3 regions of the Paenibacillus sp. FSL R7-0297 genome follow, and region 1 is predicted to be linked to each of the others. Evidence: riboswitches for the same ligand, from Rfam matches in the RefSeq annotation. Region 1 holds a riboswitch; each other region holds the start of a gene.
The links. Region 1 has a riboswitch for cyclic di-GMP ahead of MKZ24_RS01315 (transglutaminase-like domain-containing protein). Riboswitches for the same ligand answer to the same signal wherever they lie in the genome.
Positions count from the first base shown of each region.

Region 2: it holds a riboswitch for cyclic di-GMP, as region 1 does, so the genes downstream of both, MKZ24_RS16520 (thiamine pyrophosphate-binding protein) here and MKZ24_RS01315 (transglutaminase-like domain-containing protein) in region 1, are expected to answer to the same signal.
Region 3: it holds a riboswitch for cyclic di-GMP, as region 1 does, so the genes downstream of both, MKZ24_RS02120 (choice-of-anchor A family protein) here and MKZ24_RS01315 (transglutaminase-like domain-containing protein) in region 1, are expected to answer to the same signal.

Region 1 covers NZ_JBBPAQ010000001.1:317,887-323,154, reverse strand. Annotated here, with positions in the region: gene MKZ24_RS01335 (phospholipid carrier-dependent glycosyltransferase) at 1-98, shown strand, start outside; gene MKZ24_RS01330 (glycosyltransferase family 2 protein) at 183-1,160, shown strand; gene MKZ24_RS01325 (GtrA family protein) at 1,150-1,554, shown strand; gene MKZ24_RS01320 (class D sortase) at 1,724-2,377, shown strand; cyclic di-GMP riboswitch class I at 2,505-2,585, shown strand; cyclic di-GMP riboswitch class I at 2,659-2,739, shown strand; gene MKZ24_RS01315 (transglutaminase-like domain-containing protein) at 2,772-3,563, shown strand; rRNA gene MKZ24_RS01310 (16S ribosomal RNA) at 3,967-5,268, shown strand, end outside.
Region 2 covers NZ_JBBPAQ010000001.1:3,779,176-3,784,443, forward strand. Annotated here, with positions in the region: gene MKZ24_RS16505 (3-oxoacyl-[acyl-carrier-protein] synthase III C-terminal domain-containing protein) at 1-852, opposite strand, end outside; gene MKZ24_RS16510 (hypothetical protein) at 954-1,304, opposite strand; gene MKZ24_RS16515 (carboxymuconolactone decarboxylase family protein) at 1,505-1,867, opposite strand; gene MKZ24_RS16520 (thiamine pyrophosphate-binding protein) at 1,919-3,562, opposite strand; cyclic di-GMP riboswitch class I at 3,681-3,777, opposite strand; gene MKZ24_RS16525 (methyl-accepting chemotaxis protein) at 4,281-5,268, opposite strand, start outside.
Region 3 covers NZ_JBBPAQ010000001.1:497,442-502,709, forward strand. Annotated here, with positions in the region: gene MKZ24_RS02110 (hypothetical protein) at 1-42, shown strand, start outside; gene MKZ24_RS02115 (hypothetical protein) at 173-847, opposite strand; gene MKZ24_RS02120 (choice-of-anchor A family protein) at 866-2,524, opposite strand; cyclic di-GMP riboswitch class I at 2,606-2,698, opposite strand; gene MKZ24_RS02125 (hypothetical protein) at 3,512-3,889, shown strand; gene MKZ24_RS02130 (ASCH domain-containing protein) at 4,327-4,749, opposite strand; tRNA gene MKZ24_RS02135 (tRNA-Thr) at 4,946-5,017, opposite strand; gene MKZ24_RS02140 (sugar phosphate isomerase/epimerase family protein) at 5,100-5,268, opposite strand, start outside.

The DNA.
Region 1 (5,268 bases):
TCCTGTTTGTAATGTTCTATCCGGTATTATCCGGAATGCAGGTTAATAGCAGTTATATAAATACGGTACTGCGGTGGTTCCCTTCCTGGGTATTCTAGGGGGCACTATTTAATGAGGCACAGATGCTTAAAAAGTCAGTTTTATTGCGGGGGATCTCGTAGAAACTTATAGGAGGAACTAAGGTGAAAGCCAGATACAGTGTGATTGTCCCCATGTTCAATGAGGAGGAAGTCATTCAGGTAACCTATGAGCGGCTCAAAAAAGTAATGGATGGTTGCGGCGATTCCTATGAACTGGTTTTCGTCAATGACGGCAGCCGGGACCGTACGGCGGAGATCATGCGCGAGATCAGCAGCCGGGATGAGCATGTCAAGCTGATCGACTTCTCCCGTAATTTCGGCCACCAGGTGGCGATTACGGCTGGTATGGATTATGCCGAAGGCCAGGCAGTCGTGGTGATTGACGCAGACCTCCAAGATCCTCCTGAGGTTATTCTGCAGATGATTGCGAAGTGGAAAGAGGGCTACGAAGTTGTGTATGCCAAGCGGTTGAAGCGTCACGGGGAGACTTTATTCAAGAAAGTCACCGCTAAGATCTTTTACCGCCTGCTCAGCAGTATGACCAGTGTTGAAATCCCTACCGATACCGGGGACTTCCGGCTGATCGACCGTAAAGTCTGTGATGTGCTGCGCGGTCTGAAGGAGAAGAACCGGTACGTCCGGGGTCTGGTGAGCTGGGTAGGCTTCCGGCAGACCATGGTAGAATATGTGCGGGAGGAGCGCTTTGCCGGGGAAACGAAGTATCCGCTCAAGAAAATGATCCGGTTTGCGCTCGACGGCATCACCTCCTTTTCCCACAAACCGCTCAAAATCGCATCCTATATCGGATTCTTTCTGTCCTTTTCCAGCTTCATCTATCTGTTCCTGGTATTGTTCCAAAAAATCTTTACCTCCTGGACCGTACCCGGATGGGCATCTATAGTTGGCGTGAACCTGCTCTTCAATGGGATTGTGCTGATGCTGCTGGGGGTAATTGGAGAGTATATCGGACGGATCTATGATGAGTCGAAGGACAGACCGCTCTATATTGTGCGTGAGACCAAAGGCTATCCGGATGCGGAAATAGAAGACACGCGGAAGGAAAGCGATTATGCCAGATAAGAGATGGAGTGCGGGGTTCATCCAGTTCCTGAAATTCAATGCGGTAGGCCTGCTGAATACATTGGTTGACTTTGCTGTATTCACACTGCTGCATTCCCTTGGGATGATCAATACCCCTGCGCAGATTATTTCCTATAGCGCCGGTACGGCCAACAGCTTCTTCTGGAACAAAAAGGTAACCTTCCGTGACAGGGACATCGGCAATAAAGAGGGCTTCGACCGGATGCAGCTGGTCAGGTTTATCGTGCTGAACCTGTTGGTGCTGGTTATATCGGTGCTGCTGATTCATATATTGACCGATTCTCTCGGTATTCAAGTGCTGATCGCCAAAGTGCTGGTCACATTTGTTACGGTAATCATTAATTTCTTCGGAAGCCGGAAGTGGGTATTCTGAAAATATATGAATTTATATGCTTGCTGCTATAAATTACCTTCTATTTCTCGCTGAAACGGTACCGTCCTTAAAAAGGACGGTAAAGTCGTTTCTACTTGTTATATAGAAGCATTGCTTCTTAATTATTCCGGAAGGGTATCATCTATTCTATATTACGGAGGCGATTGTCATGCGGAAATTATCCTATTTGATTATACTTGCCGGGGTGCTAATTATGCTCTATCCCAAAGGAAGCGAATGGTACAATGACCGTCAGCAGCAAAAGCTGCTGGAAGAGGCTGAACAGGCCTACAGTGAAATCGTTCCGTCTGCCTCAGCTCCGGCCAGTGCTGATCTAAGTAAGCCTTACGCGGAAGTAACCCAGCTGCTGGCAGATGAGTCGGCTGCGGAAGAGCCTGAACCCTCTGCAGCGCCTGAGATTGAAGTCGGAGGCAAGGTGATGGCGATTATCAAAATCGACAAAATAGATCTGAAGCTGCCTGTACTGGAAGGCGCCACCAAGGCGAATATGAAGCATGCAGCTGCGCATATGAAGGAGACGGCTCCGCTCGGCGCTACTGGCAATGCTGCGATTGCAGCGCATAGATCAAGAACTACGGGAAGGCTGTTCAATAGATTGAATGAAGTCGGAGTGGGGGACGCTATTTCCGTTACAACCGGTAAGCAGGAATACAATTATGTAGTTTATGATGTAACTATTGTGGAACCGACCGATGTATCCGTATTGAAAGGGAATGAGGATGACAAGATTCTTACACTCATTACTTGTGATCCGCTGGTGAATCCAACGCATAGACTTATCATTCACGCAAAGTTATCCTGATGTTTGTAGAATGATGACGGAAAAATTTAAAATACTTAAAATTTTTATTTGTTTTCGCAGAAATCTAGTGATTTAGGTCTTGATAATAGAAATAGATATGGTAAGATATAACTATATAAAGCTAATACACGATAAACGGCAAACCTATCGAAAGGTAGGGACGCAAAGCTAAAGGGCCTTCCCGTAAGGATGGCAGCCAGCTACCGAATGAAGAGGCTTTTTTTGTTTGTTCTTATTGTATATCTAGCATTTTATGGTAGAAGCAAGGACAGATAAAGCTTATACGATAACGGCAAACCTATCGAAAGGTAGGGACGCAAAGCTAAAGGGCCTTCCCGTAAGGATGGCAGCCAGCTACCGAAAGGGGTTTTATCCAATGAAGAAGTTCTATCTAATGTTGGTTACACTATTCGTAGTGGTTACGTCGATGCAGACAGGTACAGCTCAAGCTGCTAATGCAGATGCAGGCTGGTTGAACATAGGTCAACTGGATCAGGGTGTTATCGGAGTATCTTATAATGTTCCTAAGGATAAGAAGATTAAGCTGATGATCACCAAAGACAATAACAGCTACACTTACAACTTGTACACCTCCAAACCAACTGAAACATTCCCGCTGCAACAAGGTAACGGTTCATACAAGGTTTCCGTACTTGAGAACACTACCGGCAACAAATACAAAGTAATTTCTTCCGAGACGGTAGATCTTAGCCTGAGCAACGCCAACGCAGTATATCTGAGCTCCGTACAGAATGTTAAATGGAGTTCTTCCGATAAAGCAGTTCTGAAAGCAGCACAACTTACACAAGGTTTGACATCAGATGAAGACAAAGTGAAGGCTATCTATAATTATATCGTTGCCAATGTGAAGTATGATTATTCCCTGGCTTCCAGTGTAACTACAGATTACATCCCTAACAACGACAGTACTCTTGTTTCCAAGAAAGGAATCTGCTACGACTACGCTTCCTTATTCGCTACTATGCTTCGCAGTGAAGGTATTCCTACCAAACTGGTTATGGGTAACACAAGCTATGTGACGTCTTACCACGCTTGGAATGAAGTGTTCCTTAATGGCAAATGGGTAACTATTGATACTACAGTTGATGCTGGACTTGCCAAGAACAGCAAAACAGCAGATCTGGTTAAAGTAGCAAGTAAATATACTGCAGCTAAGTTCTACTAAGAGCAGATGCATTTATAGTTTCATTGAGGATAACCCGCTTAATTATTAAGCGGGTTATTTTTATTTAGGAAAGGGTTGCTTTTTAGTAGAGAGATAGGGTATTATAAGTAAGCGTTGTTGGAGCGGCAAACTTAATGAGAAATGACTTAAATAAGTGAATTCAAAATAAAGCTTGCATTACTCGGATGAACGTGATATATTATAAGAGTTGCTGGTGACGCGGTAGTCGTCGTTGACAACAAGCTTGATCTTTGAAAACTGAACAACGAGTGAGTGGGAGATCGCTTCGGCGAGATCCAAAAATGATGAGTTTCACAGCGTCTTGTACGCTTTAGAAACTTCATCGTGAGAATGAAAATTCTCGTCAGATGTTTCAAAATGAGCAATCGCTCTTTCTAAATACAATTTGGAGAGTTTGATCCTGGCTCAGGACGAACGCTGGCGGCATGCCTAATACATGCAAGTCGAGCGGAGTTCATTTGAAAGCTTGCTTTCAAATGAACTTAGCGGCGGACGGGTGAGTAACACGTAGGCAACCTGCCCTCAAGACTGGGATAACTATCGGAAACGGTAGCTAATACCGGATAATTTCTTTCCTCTCCTGAAGAGAGAATGAAAGGCGGAGCAATCTGCCACTTGGGGATGGGCCTGCGGCGCATTAGCTAGTTGGTGGGGTAACGGCTCACCAAGGCGACGATGCGTAGCCGACCTGAGAGGGTGAACGGCCACACTGGGACTGAGACACGGCCCAGACTCCTACGGGAGGCAGCAGTAGGGAATCTTCCGCAATGGGCGAAAGCCTGACGGAGCAATGCCGCGTGAGTGATGAAGGTTTTCGGATCGTAAAGCTCTGTTGCCAGGGAAGAACGTCCGGTAGAGTAACTGCTACCGGAGTGACGGTACCTGAGAAGAAAGCCCCGGCTAACTACGTGCCAGCAGCCGCGGTAATACGTAGGGGGCAAGCGTTGTCCGGAATTATTGGGCGTAAAGCGCGCGCAGGCGGTCATTTAAGTCTGGTGTTTAAACCTTGGGCTCAACCTGGGGTCGCACTGGAAACTGGGTGACTTGAGTACAGAAGAGGAAAGTGGAATTCCACGTGTAGCGGTGAAATGCGTAGATATGTGGAGGAACACCAGTGGCGAAGGCGACTTTCTGGGCTGTAACTGACGCTGAGGCGCGAAAGCGTGGGGAGCAAACAGGATTAGATACCCTGGTAGTCCACGCCGTAAACGATGAGTGCTAGGTGTTAGGGGTTTCGATACCCTTGGTGCCGAAGTTAACACAGTAAGCACTCCGCCTGGGGAGTACGGTCGCAAGACTGAAACTCAAAGGAATTGACGGGGACCCGCACAAGCAGTGGAGTATGTGGTTTAATTCGAAGCAACGCGAAGAACCTTACCAGGTCTTGACATCCCGATGAAAGCATTAGAGATAGTGCCCCTCTTCGGAGCATCGGAGACAGGTGGTGCATGGTTGTCGTCAGCTCGTGTCGTGAGATGTTGGGTTAAGTCCCGCAACGAGCGCAACCCTTGACTTTAGTTGCCAGCAGGTAAGGCTGGGCACTCTAGAGTGACTGCCGGTGACAAACCGGAGGAAGGTGGGGATGACGTCAAATCATCATGCCCCTTATGACCTGGGCTACACACGTACTACAATGGCCGGTACAACGGGAAGCGAAACCGCGAGGTGGAGCCAATCCCAGCAA
Region 2 (5,268 bases), 3.5 Mb from region 1:
TTCATCCCCGATGTAGACGGCTGCATCAGCGTCAATTCCGGTTTTGCCGGAAACGGCCTTGATGTTCGGAAGTGACAACTGGGAGAAGCAGGCGGCCTTGATGGATTCAGGTGCGATTCCGTTATTGCTGAGCAGAGTGTTGATTGATTCTGAAGCAGCATCCACACAGATGGAATCATCGAACGGGATGAACTTCACATTGAATTCTCCTGCAGCCACACCTGTACGTCCGAGATTAGCTAAACCTTCCGCCGGGAACAGCGAGTTACCGTAGACGCAGGTGTCGGTCTGATAGATCGAATCGATGAAGCCTACCGAATTCTCGTCACGCTCCAGAATGAGCGCAGCAGCTGCATCGCCGAAGTTGGCGTAATATACCGGGTCATTCTTGTCCGCATGCGGGGCAACGTAGTCAGAACCGATGACAAGTGCACGGCGGATTCTCGGGTTCGCCATCATTTGACGGCTGACCTGTTCAACCGAGGCAGTCATTCCTGCACAGTTGGCATTACTGTCGATACAGATCGTGTGCGATGCACCATTAATCAGGCGGTGAATCATCAATGAGTTCGTTGGGAAAATATATTCAGGAGTCTGGCTTGCATAAGCGATCAGGTCAATGTCTGCACCGGTCAGGCCGGTCTTGTCCAGTACATTGCTTGCGGCTTCAAAAGCCATTGTCAGGGAGTTCTCATCCTTGCTGTCGATACTGTAGCGGTTTTCACGGCCAAGAGCAGCCAGCAGGCCACGGATATCAATTCCCTTCTCATCGAAGTGCTGAATGAAGAAGTCATTGCCGATTCTTTTGCTTGGATGATAGATATCAATGTCCTTAATGCGAATCCCTGCCATAGTAAACCTCCTAAAAGTTTTGTAGCCCGTAAGCATACACTTCGTTTCGTGAGCGAATCTTGCGTTTCAAACCGCTAATAATGGTTTAACAATAAGTTAACTTAAGCTTGTACGGTAGACGTAATTTCCAGGTTTTCGAGTCCTGCTTTGCGGCCCAGACGCGCCAGCTGCATTTTGAGAATAGGGTTATTCTCAAGGGTAAGGCTCACTTTTTGGAAGCCGTCTGCCTTGAACATGATGAAGCAGCCTTCGAGCAACGGCACCACATCTGGAGCGGTTACATTAAGCTTGCGGCAATCGATATCCAGTGCATATTCGGATGGGTTGATCGGATTGATGGTCTGCTGATAGGCTTGTATCGATTTAAGACCGTCCTCGTTCGAGAAGGTTCCTTCCAGCTCGATGTTAATTACTTTCTTCGCAGTGTCCGTTTTCAAAATAAATTGTCCCATGTTCATCTCTCCCGTAATTTAAATTGCATGACTATTCAGAGTGACCTGATGATTCATCATGTTGATATCCCGAAAAACTACGTTCCTGCGACGATATTCGACAAAGTGAACTTGGTTTTGGGATATTTTGCCTTCATTATAACCAGAACTTTCTTGATTACGCAATACATAAGTCGAATGATGTAATATTATGCTATTAATTAACGAATATCTTCCAGCGTCTGCAGCAGAACATTGAACGCCGAGATCACTCTGGGTGCGCCGATACAAGGTGTCAGATGAAGCAGGATACCTTTGATTTGATCTACGGTCATCCCCACGCGAAGCGCCATTACATAGTGAACACCCAACTGCTCAAATTGTCCCATGGTGATCAAAGAAGAGATGACAGCAATTTCTTTCCAGTCAGAGCCGATGGTGGTCCGCTGAAAAATATCACCGTATGCATTGCCCATGATATACTCGGCTAATTCGGGAAAATGCTCTTTAATAGGAGCTAGGGCTTTGGCCCCATAGTCCCCGGAAAGATTGGTGAAATGATCCAGTCCACTGTCTACGTTCATATTCACTTGTTTGCCTCCTGATAGTAAGTTAGAGAATCAGTAAATTACAGCCTAGTTGAGATCCAGTGTACGGTGGGCCGTAGGAGGCATTTCGTCACGGTCGGTCAACAGCTCAATAACGGCTACGCGGTTAAGTTCAACTGCTTGGCTGATTGCAGAGGCAAACTCCTCTTGCGTCTCTGCGCGGAAGCCGGCGGCTCCCAGGGACTCAGCAAATTTCACTGCATCCATAGGGACTTCGAAAATGGTTCCATCGATACGTCCTGTTGTTTTTTCCATACCCTTAAGTGCCATATCCAGCTGCATATTGTTCACAACGATGAAAATAACCGGGATATTCTTGCAAACCGCTGTGTTAATTTCAGTTCCGAGCATCATGAAACAGCCGTCACCGGTAATGCAGAAGACCGTCTCTTCCGGCGAAGCAGTTTTGGCACCGATGGCCATGCCGATTGAATTCCCCATGCAGGCAAAGTAGGCATCAAATACAAAGCTCCCCGGTTTCTTCACGTTGAACCATTTGACCGCATTGAAGCCGTGGCTGCCGTCATCAACAAACACACTGCTGTTGTATGGAATCAAATCGCTCATCGTGCTCATTACCGAAGCCAGCGAGAGCTTGGGCAGCACTGGCAGCTCTTCAGTATAATGATTGGAGATCTCTGTTTCACGTCTGGTTATGGTGGACGGATCAACCTTGCTGAGATACAGCTCCAGGTTGTCACGCAAATCGCCGCCGACGGAAAGAGTGCGGGAAGTCAGTATTTTACCAACAAAAGTAGGATCAACATCGAACTGGATCAGCTGATCCGGATGATTCTCCCTCTTCAGATTGCATATGGTCATATCACTCAGACGCGAACCAAGCACGATAAACAGATCACTGTTGTTCAACATCTCATCCCCGTGCGTACATCCCCCAACGCCCACAGGACCGTGATAGAGCGGATGATCCGCAGCAATGGCTCCTTTACCGCCGGGAGAGGTTACTACAGGTATGTTGAACGTCTCGGCCAATTGAACCAGTTCCTTGTGCGCACCGGAGCGGTTAACCCCTTTACCCGCAATGATCAGAGGTCTGCTGGAAGCATTGATCGCTGAAATGAACCGTTCGTAGTTGGCGTAGCTGACGAGCTTTTCCCGCTGCGGCAGGACAATCCGGCATTCTTCAAGGCGCTCGGTCTGAACATCAAACGGAATACATAAATGAACAGGTCCTTTCTTGTCACCAAGGGCGATAGACAGGGCATGATTGAAAATTGTACTGAAATGGTCGCCGCGTTCAACCAGCTTGCTGAAAAGAGTGGCTGGTCTGAACATGTCCGCCAAATCAGAGAGATAGGATGTAGAATCCTGACACTGGGGAATACCCAGCTCTTTAATGGACTGATGGCCTGTAATGAATAGTACCGGGAGATTGTTGGCTTTGGCGTGTGCTGCTGCGGTTAGCAGGTTCGTTCCGCCTGGACCGGAGGTGCCGAAGGCTACCCCGAGACTGCCTGTTTTCAGTGCATAGCCGCCTGCTGCAAAGCCGGAGCTGGACTCATGTCGGCCGGGAATAAACTCAATGCCATAGTCAACAAGCTTGAGGGCTATAGGACAAATGGACTTGCCAATAATACCAAAAGAATGTGTTACCCCAAGATCGCGTAATGCTTCCGCCATATAATCTGCAACTGTCTTCAGAACATCCACCCCACAAGTTGTTTTTTGATTGTATGCTAGCAATAGAAAACCTGTACTCGAAATAGGAGCACAGGCCTGTTGCACGAATCACCATTACTGAACCGGATTCCCGGGGGGTTCATAGTTTTTCAGCAACCTGGCTGTCATGATCTCACCGGAAAAGTGAGACTGTAGATCCATGGCTTTGCGTCATTCCCTTTCGGTGAATTTTGCCTCTTATGTTGTTATCAATACAGCGAAGGATAATTTTCCTTTACAATATATTCCTCGCTCGCCTTTTGTCAATAAGCCTTGTGCAACAAAACGCGAAATTTGGCGAATATTCAGAAGTAATAGGAGATGAAATAATAGATATTCAAACTTTTGAAAATGGATGCGTCTGGAAGGCCAAAGTCTTATAATGCAAATGCGGAAAAAGAGCAGGGGTTAATCTGCATAAGCCATAAGCCTCATAACATTATAGGAACCTCATGAAACCATGCGGATGTATTAAAATTATAGGCTGGTAGAACCCCGGAATAGGTCTTAAGAAATGGGTAATTAAAATTTGAAATTATGTTAGTTTATTAGTAATAAAGAATTAGCAGTAAAGAAGTGCAAAGGCGGTTTTTTTACGTTATGCACTATTTTAACACTTTGTGAATATTACATCACAATCTTTTTTTTCATGCCAAAAAGAGACCTTTCCCTCAGACTGCTCTGTGGAAAAGGTCTCTTTGGGCTGCTGCTAGAATTTGAAAATATGGATTGTTTTTTGCAGCTGGAAGACAGATTGTGTCATTTTATCGGTCTCTTCCGCTACGGACTGCAGGGCATGAATTTGTTCGTTCATCGCTGCGGATACCTCCTGGGTACCTGCTGCTGTCTCCTGGGTAATGGCTGAGATATTCTCTATCGCTCCAGAGATCTTGAGCGCGCTCTCCAGCATCAGATCACTCTCTGCGGAGAAGGAGGAGATCTGCTCGGTTATGTATTGCACACTATGTACGATTTGCGCGAAAATATGTGCGGTCTCCGTAATCATCTCGTTCTGCACCTGAACAACCTCTTCATTAATAGCGATATTATCGATAGCCTGCTTGATATCGGCCTCGATGCTACGGACCAGCCCGAATACTTCCTTGGTGGAGGCGGTTGATTCTTCGGCAAGCTTGCGGACCTCCTGGGCTACTACTGCGAAACCACGTCCGTGTTCACCTGCGCGTGCAGCCTCAATAGAGGCGTTAAGTGACAAAAGATTGGTTTGTTCGGCAATTTCCGTGATGGTCTTGGTGATCATGGTAATCCCGCGGGCATTCTGTGAGAGTGCTTCGATCGTATCTGCTACTTTTTGCGTAGCCTGGATATTCTTCCGCATGCCTTCGGCTTGAGTGTCCACGGACTGGCGTCCCTTTTCAACCAGCTCCAGCGTATGGGTGGAGCGTTTATTCATTTCTTTGGTGGAGTTCGTATAATTGGAGACTTTAGTTTCGATATCTTTGATCGATTCCGTCATGTCGGCAATATCTACCGAGATTTCATTCGCACCCAGGGCAAGTTCGTTGGAGGAGGAGGCTACCTGTGTCATTACGATCTTAAGGTTCTGGTTCTTGTCCTCAATACCCCGGCTGGCATCCATAACCTGGCGGGTAAGCTGTGAAACATCGGTTAGGATCTTCTTCAATTTATCGATCATAGTGTTGAAGGAGCGGCTGATGTCGCCCATTGATCCGTTC
Region 3 (5,268 bases), 180 kb from region 1:
CTGTTGGCGTTGGTGTCGGTGCTGCTGTTGGCGTTGGTGTAGGTTGGTGCCGCTGTTGGCGTTGGTGTTGGTGCTGCCGTTGGCGTTGGCGTGTCGGTGCTTGGCGTTGGTTGGTGTTGGTGCGGTGCTGTTGGCGTTGGTGTCGGTGCTGCTGTTGGTGTTGGCGTTGGTTCTACTGTCGGTGTTGGTGCCGCCGTTGGCGTTGGTGTTGGTGCTTGCTGTTGGCGTTGGCGTCGTTGGTGCTGCCGTTGGCGTTGGTGTTGGTGCTGCTGTGTTGGGCGTTGGTGTCGGTTGGCGTTGGTGTCGGTGCGCTGTTGGCGTTGGTGTCGGTGCCGCCGTTGGCGTTGGTGTCGGTGCCGCCGTTGGCGTTGGTGTTGGCGTTGGTCGGTGTTGGTGCTGCTGTTGGCGTGGTGTCGGTGCTGCTGTTGGCGTTGGTGTCGGTGCTGCCGTTGGCGTTGGTGTCGGTGCTGCTGTTGATGTTGGCGTTGGTTCTACTGTCGGTGTTGGTGCCGCCGTTGGCGTTGGTGTTGGTGCTGCCGTTGGTGTCGGTGTTGGCTCTGCCGTTGGCGTCGGTGTCGGTGCTGCTGTTGGCGTTGGTGTCGGTGCTGCTGTTGGCGTTGGTGGTGCGCCGTTGGCGTTGGTGCACGCTGTTGGCGTTGGTGTCGGTGCCGTTGTTGGCGTTGGTGTCGGTGTTGGCGTTGTGTTGGCTTGGCGTTGGTGTCGGTGCTGCTGTTGGTGTACGTTGGTGCCGGCGTTGGTTGATGTTGGTGCCTGTTGGCGTTGGCGTTGGTTGCCGTTGGCGTTGGTGTTGGTGCTGCTGTCGGCGTTGGCGTTGGTGTCGGTGCACCGTTGGTGTCGGTTGGCGTCACGGTGTCGGGTGTTGGCGGTGCACCGTTGGCGTTGTCTGGTTGGTGTCGGCGTTGGCGTCACTGTTGGTGGTGTCGGTTTCTGTTGGTTTCACGGTGTCGGTGTCGGCTTCACTGTCGGTGTCGGCGTTCACTGTCGGTGTTGGCTTCACTGTCGGCGTTGGTTTCACCGTTGGTGTCGGTTTCACTGTCGGCGTTGGCGTCACCGTTGGTGTCGGTTTCACTGTCGGCGTTGGCGTCACCGTTGGTGTCGGTTTCACTGTCGGTGTCGGCTTCACTGTCGGTGTCGGCTTCACTGTCGGCGTTGGTTTCACTGTCGGTGTTGGCGACGGAGTACACTTAGGTGTCGGCGTCGGCTTCACTGTCGGTGTTGGTTTCACTGTTGGTGTCGGTTTCACTGTCGGTGTTGGTTTCACTGTCGGCGTTGGCGTCACTGTTGGTGTCGGCTTCACTGTCGGTGTCGGCTTCACTGTCGGTGTCGGCTTCACTGTCGGCGTTGGTTTCACTGTCGGTGTTGGCGACGGAGTACACTTAGGTGTCGGCGTCGGTTTCACTGTCGGTGTTGGTTTCACTGTCGGCGTTGGCATCACTGTTGGTGTCGGTTTCACTGTCGGCGTTGGCGTCACTGTTGGTGTCGGTTTTACCGTCGGTGTCGGTTTCACTGTTGGTGTGGGAGTTGGCTTCACCGTCGGCGTTGCAGTCGGTTTCACTGTTGGTGTAGGGCTTGGTGTTACGGTTGGTGTTGGCGATGGGCTGGGGGTTGGTGTTGCGGTCGGCGTCGGACTTGGCGGCGGTCCATCTCCCTGGTATGTTCCTAGGTGCATTTCTACTCCGCCGGCAAAAGACTTGGCAATTAGCGTTCCGTATAGCTCTGCACCGGAATAATTGACATCCGCCTTAGGCGCCAGTATCGTCCCCAAAAAGGTGGTATACGCAATATTCACCTTGGTCGCTTCGTAGAAGTTGAACAACACTTGACCTGCTTTGCCGTTATTCATTGCGAAACTTGGTACATTGACCGTAGCTCCACTTATGTTAATAATTAACGTGGCATTCTGGGCAATGTTGAATTGAATATTGTTTGTATTCGCCAGCGTTGCCGCATCCAGGTGAACTACGTTGAAAAGATCCGGCGCACTTATTGTAAGTGTTCCATAATTATTATTGCCAATTTCTTTCGTAGCGGACAATGCCCCGTATGCTGCAGAACGCGAGATCAGATACTGCTTCTCAGCCGGGAAATCAATCGGGCTTCCCTGCTTCTTCGCGCCTATAATATTCACAATAGGCTCATTGGCTTCAATGGTGTCCCCATACACAACGTTTCCGTAGATTTCTCCGCTACCCGAATGTTTAAACTTCTTACCGGCAACGAGTACGTCTGTGGCTGAAGAATTCCTGTAGGCCCTGGCTACCCCGTAACCTCCAGAGAGAGTAATATTCCCTCCCGCTGCAAGACGGCCTTCAATTTGATCATTGTCTTGCGTGAAATCGTCAAAGATAAAAGCATTAAAATTCCCGGCAATCCCCAAGACCGGCGTTGGATTGTAAGGTACACCAGCTGTTGCCCTTACCTCCGTCCCCCAAGTGAAGGCGCTACTTACGGTCAGTACGCCCGCCAGAATACAGGCGGCCGCTTTTCGCAATTTTTTTCTCAATAATCTACACCTCCTATTCAACTATTCTATGAAATCGTCGCAAAACTATAACAAAAAAAGACCGCCACGAAGGGTTAGCTTCACGGCGGCCGGACGACCATAGCCCGGACTTAAGGGGCATCAGATTCCTGACTTTGCGTCCCGCTCTTTCGAAACGGTTTGCGTTTGTACATGATTGATATGAAATTGGAAAAGCTTATGTAATACCCAACAGAAATCTGTGACATTTGTTACTTTAGAACTAACTTTAGTTTAGATGCCACTTGGCATATTGTCAATATATTTCCAATTAATTTCACAGCTATTTTTGTGATGAAAAAAATAAAAAACGCTTTATTCATAAGGCTTTATACAATTTATAAACATACCTTCCTGACGAAAAAGGTCGATAATCCCACTAATTCGCCGCAGTACTTTTTCCTTTTCACAGAGTTATTATCCTTAAATTTCAAATATCAAAATTTAGTATTTTAGTCCTACTTTTTCTCCCCGCCCCCCCCATCTTCGCTTAAACAAACCTCACATGGTGAACCTGAAGAAACGGGTGCCATCCTCCTTAAGGACACCACCCGTTTCCGGACATACAAGAGAGCTCTTATATAGTAAAAGCCTTATGAGATTCATCTGTTTTCACAGCAGTCTTTAATCGACATATCTAGGGAGTTTGTGTAGAGGGCTGGAAATCTGCACACGCAGAAATCCATTTTTAGAGCAGCTGAATCCAGCCAATCATTGATACCCAAAGCGGAACGCTAAGGAATAACCCAAACAATAAACCGCGGCGGAGATTTCCTTCATGACTCATTGCCATTCTCCTTTTAATCAGATTTATTTACAACTTTATTATTTCAATTTTAATATAAAATAATTTTCCCGATTTTATTGTGAATTATGTCACATTAACAGCCCTCTTTTTTTAAATACCATTGATTTTTTTTGAACTTCGGGTTAAATTACGAATATACGTTCTCGTTGGAGGAGATGAGATTGATGCACAGAGCAGAGAGCCAGGACAATATGCTGGTGAAATCGTATATCTTGCTGCCGCTCATTTTATCCGCCTTTGAACGCGATGCTTCCATCCTATCCGCAGAGCTGCGCACACCCGATCCTTACCTTGAGGTTCTCCGGACAGCGGCGGGTGCAGCCATAGCCGACCTGCGGGATGTCCGCACCGAGATGAGAGCCCGTGGTCTGAAGGTCTATGCACAGCAGCAGCTGGAAGTTGGCATTGAAGCCAAATTTGTCTGCAGGGGTTATCATGAACGGATGCTGCTGCTGGATGATGTCATTACCGCCCAGTCTACTATCCGCATGCGCAGATATTTGGGTCTTGGCACTCCGGACTCAACCGCCTTGAGATGAACAGCAACTCTGGCTATGTTAATTCTCGGCGTTACTTCCCCCATAAAAAAGAGGCCCGCCATGATTGGCAAGACCTCAGGGTACCCTATTACATCCCTTACCTGAAAATAAGCTGATACCCAGATAAAGATTACATTAAAATCGTCCAATACCCAAGCGTACCGCAGATAACCACAGCCGCTACGGGATACAGGATCTTCCGGCTTACCTGATCCTTAAACACAATAAACAAACAAAGCATACAAAGCCATGCGATAAGAAGGCTGCCCATCTCTTATGCATACGCTCCTTCCCGGCATTTCTGCCCTGGCTCCTGCAGCATACCACCGCAGAGTCCGCTTTCCATATATATAAGAAGATTACCCGCTGAATATCCCTATGATACCCGCTGACAGCTGATAAGCATGAAATTTTTATTTATTTGGCCACAAATGGATTCACCACTCCTGCTCAAGAACGGGATATTCCCAGAAACCTAAGCGCCCTTTGGCAGGTATAGGATGAGCCAGCGCAACGACTTCCTCCAGCTTCCAGGCATACCGGCCTTCTGCATAATCGCCGAACACATATTCATTCCCGCCCGGCCAGTTCTGCTGTGCTTGCTGAGGCGTAACCCCGCAGCAACCAGCCAGCCGGCTGGTCGCAAGGATTACCCCGGAGGGCAGATTATCCGCCGTGTAGCCGTGCCGGGCAAGCACCGATTGATACGGCTCTGTCCTGCATATGGCCTTATCTACCTGCATACCGGCATGGATGGCTAATTCTCCCCGGTAAGCCGTCGGCCAGGAACGGGTCTCGATCTGTTTTTCACCCAGCTCAATTAAGGTTGCCCAAGGCTGGCGAATCGTCAGACACTTCATACAAGTGCCTCCTCTCATAAACAAAATAGGCTCTAGGAATAACATATAAATCGTTTAATAAGATTGATTTCATTTTAGTCCTGCATTCTGTATTAAGCATAAGCAAGCATCGGGCCGGTAGACGATCGGATGAATAAATAAAAAAACGCGACCCCCAAAACCCCGGAAAGCCGCGCCACTATTGAGTTCTTACGGATGCTGGTGAAGGGAATTGAACCCCCGGCCTACGCATTACGAGTGCGTTGCTCTACCCCTGAGCTACACCAGCTTAAAAGGATTGCCCCTGCCAAACAAAAAATATTATAACTCTTTCAGCAGAAAACGCAACCCTTTTTGACTATTACCTCTTCCTATCCCTGCATAAGCCCCAACCCGCGGAAATATTCCAGCGCCTGCTTAGCACTCTCCAGCGACGACACGGCATAAGCCTCTTGCTCTACTATATAATACAGAATTCCGCTTTCCTCTGCCTTGTCGAAGACGCTAGCGAAATCAACCTGCCCTTTCCCGAGGTCAGTC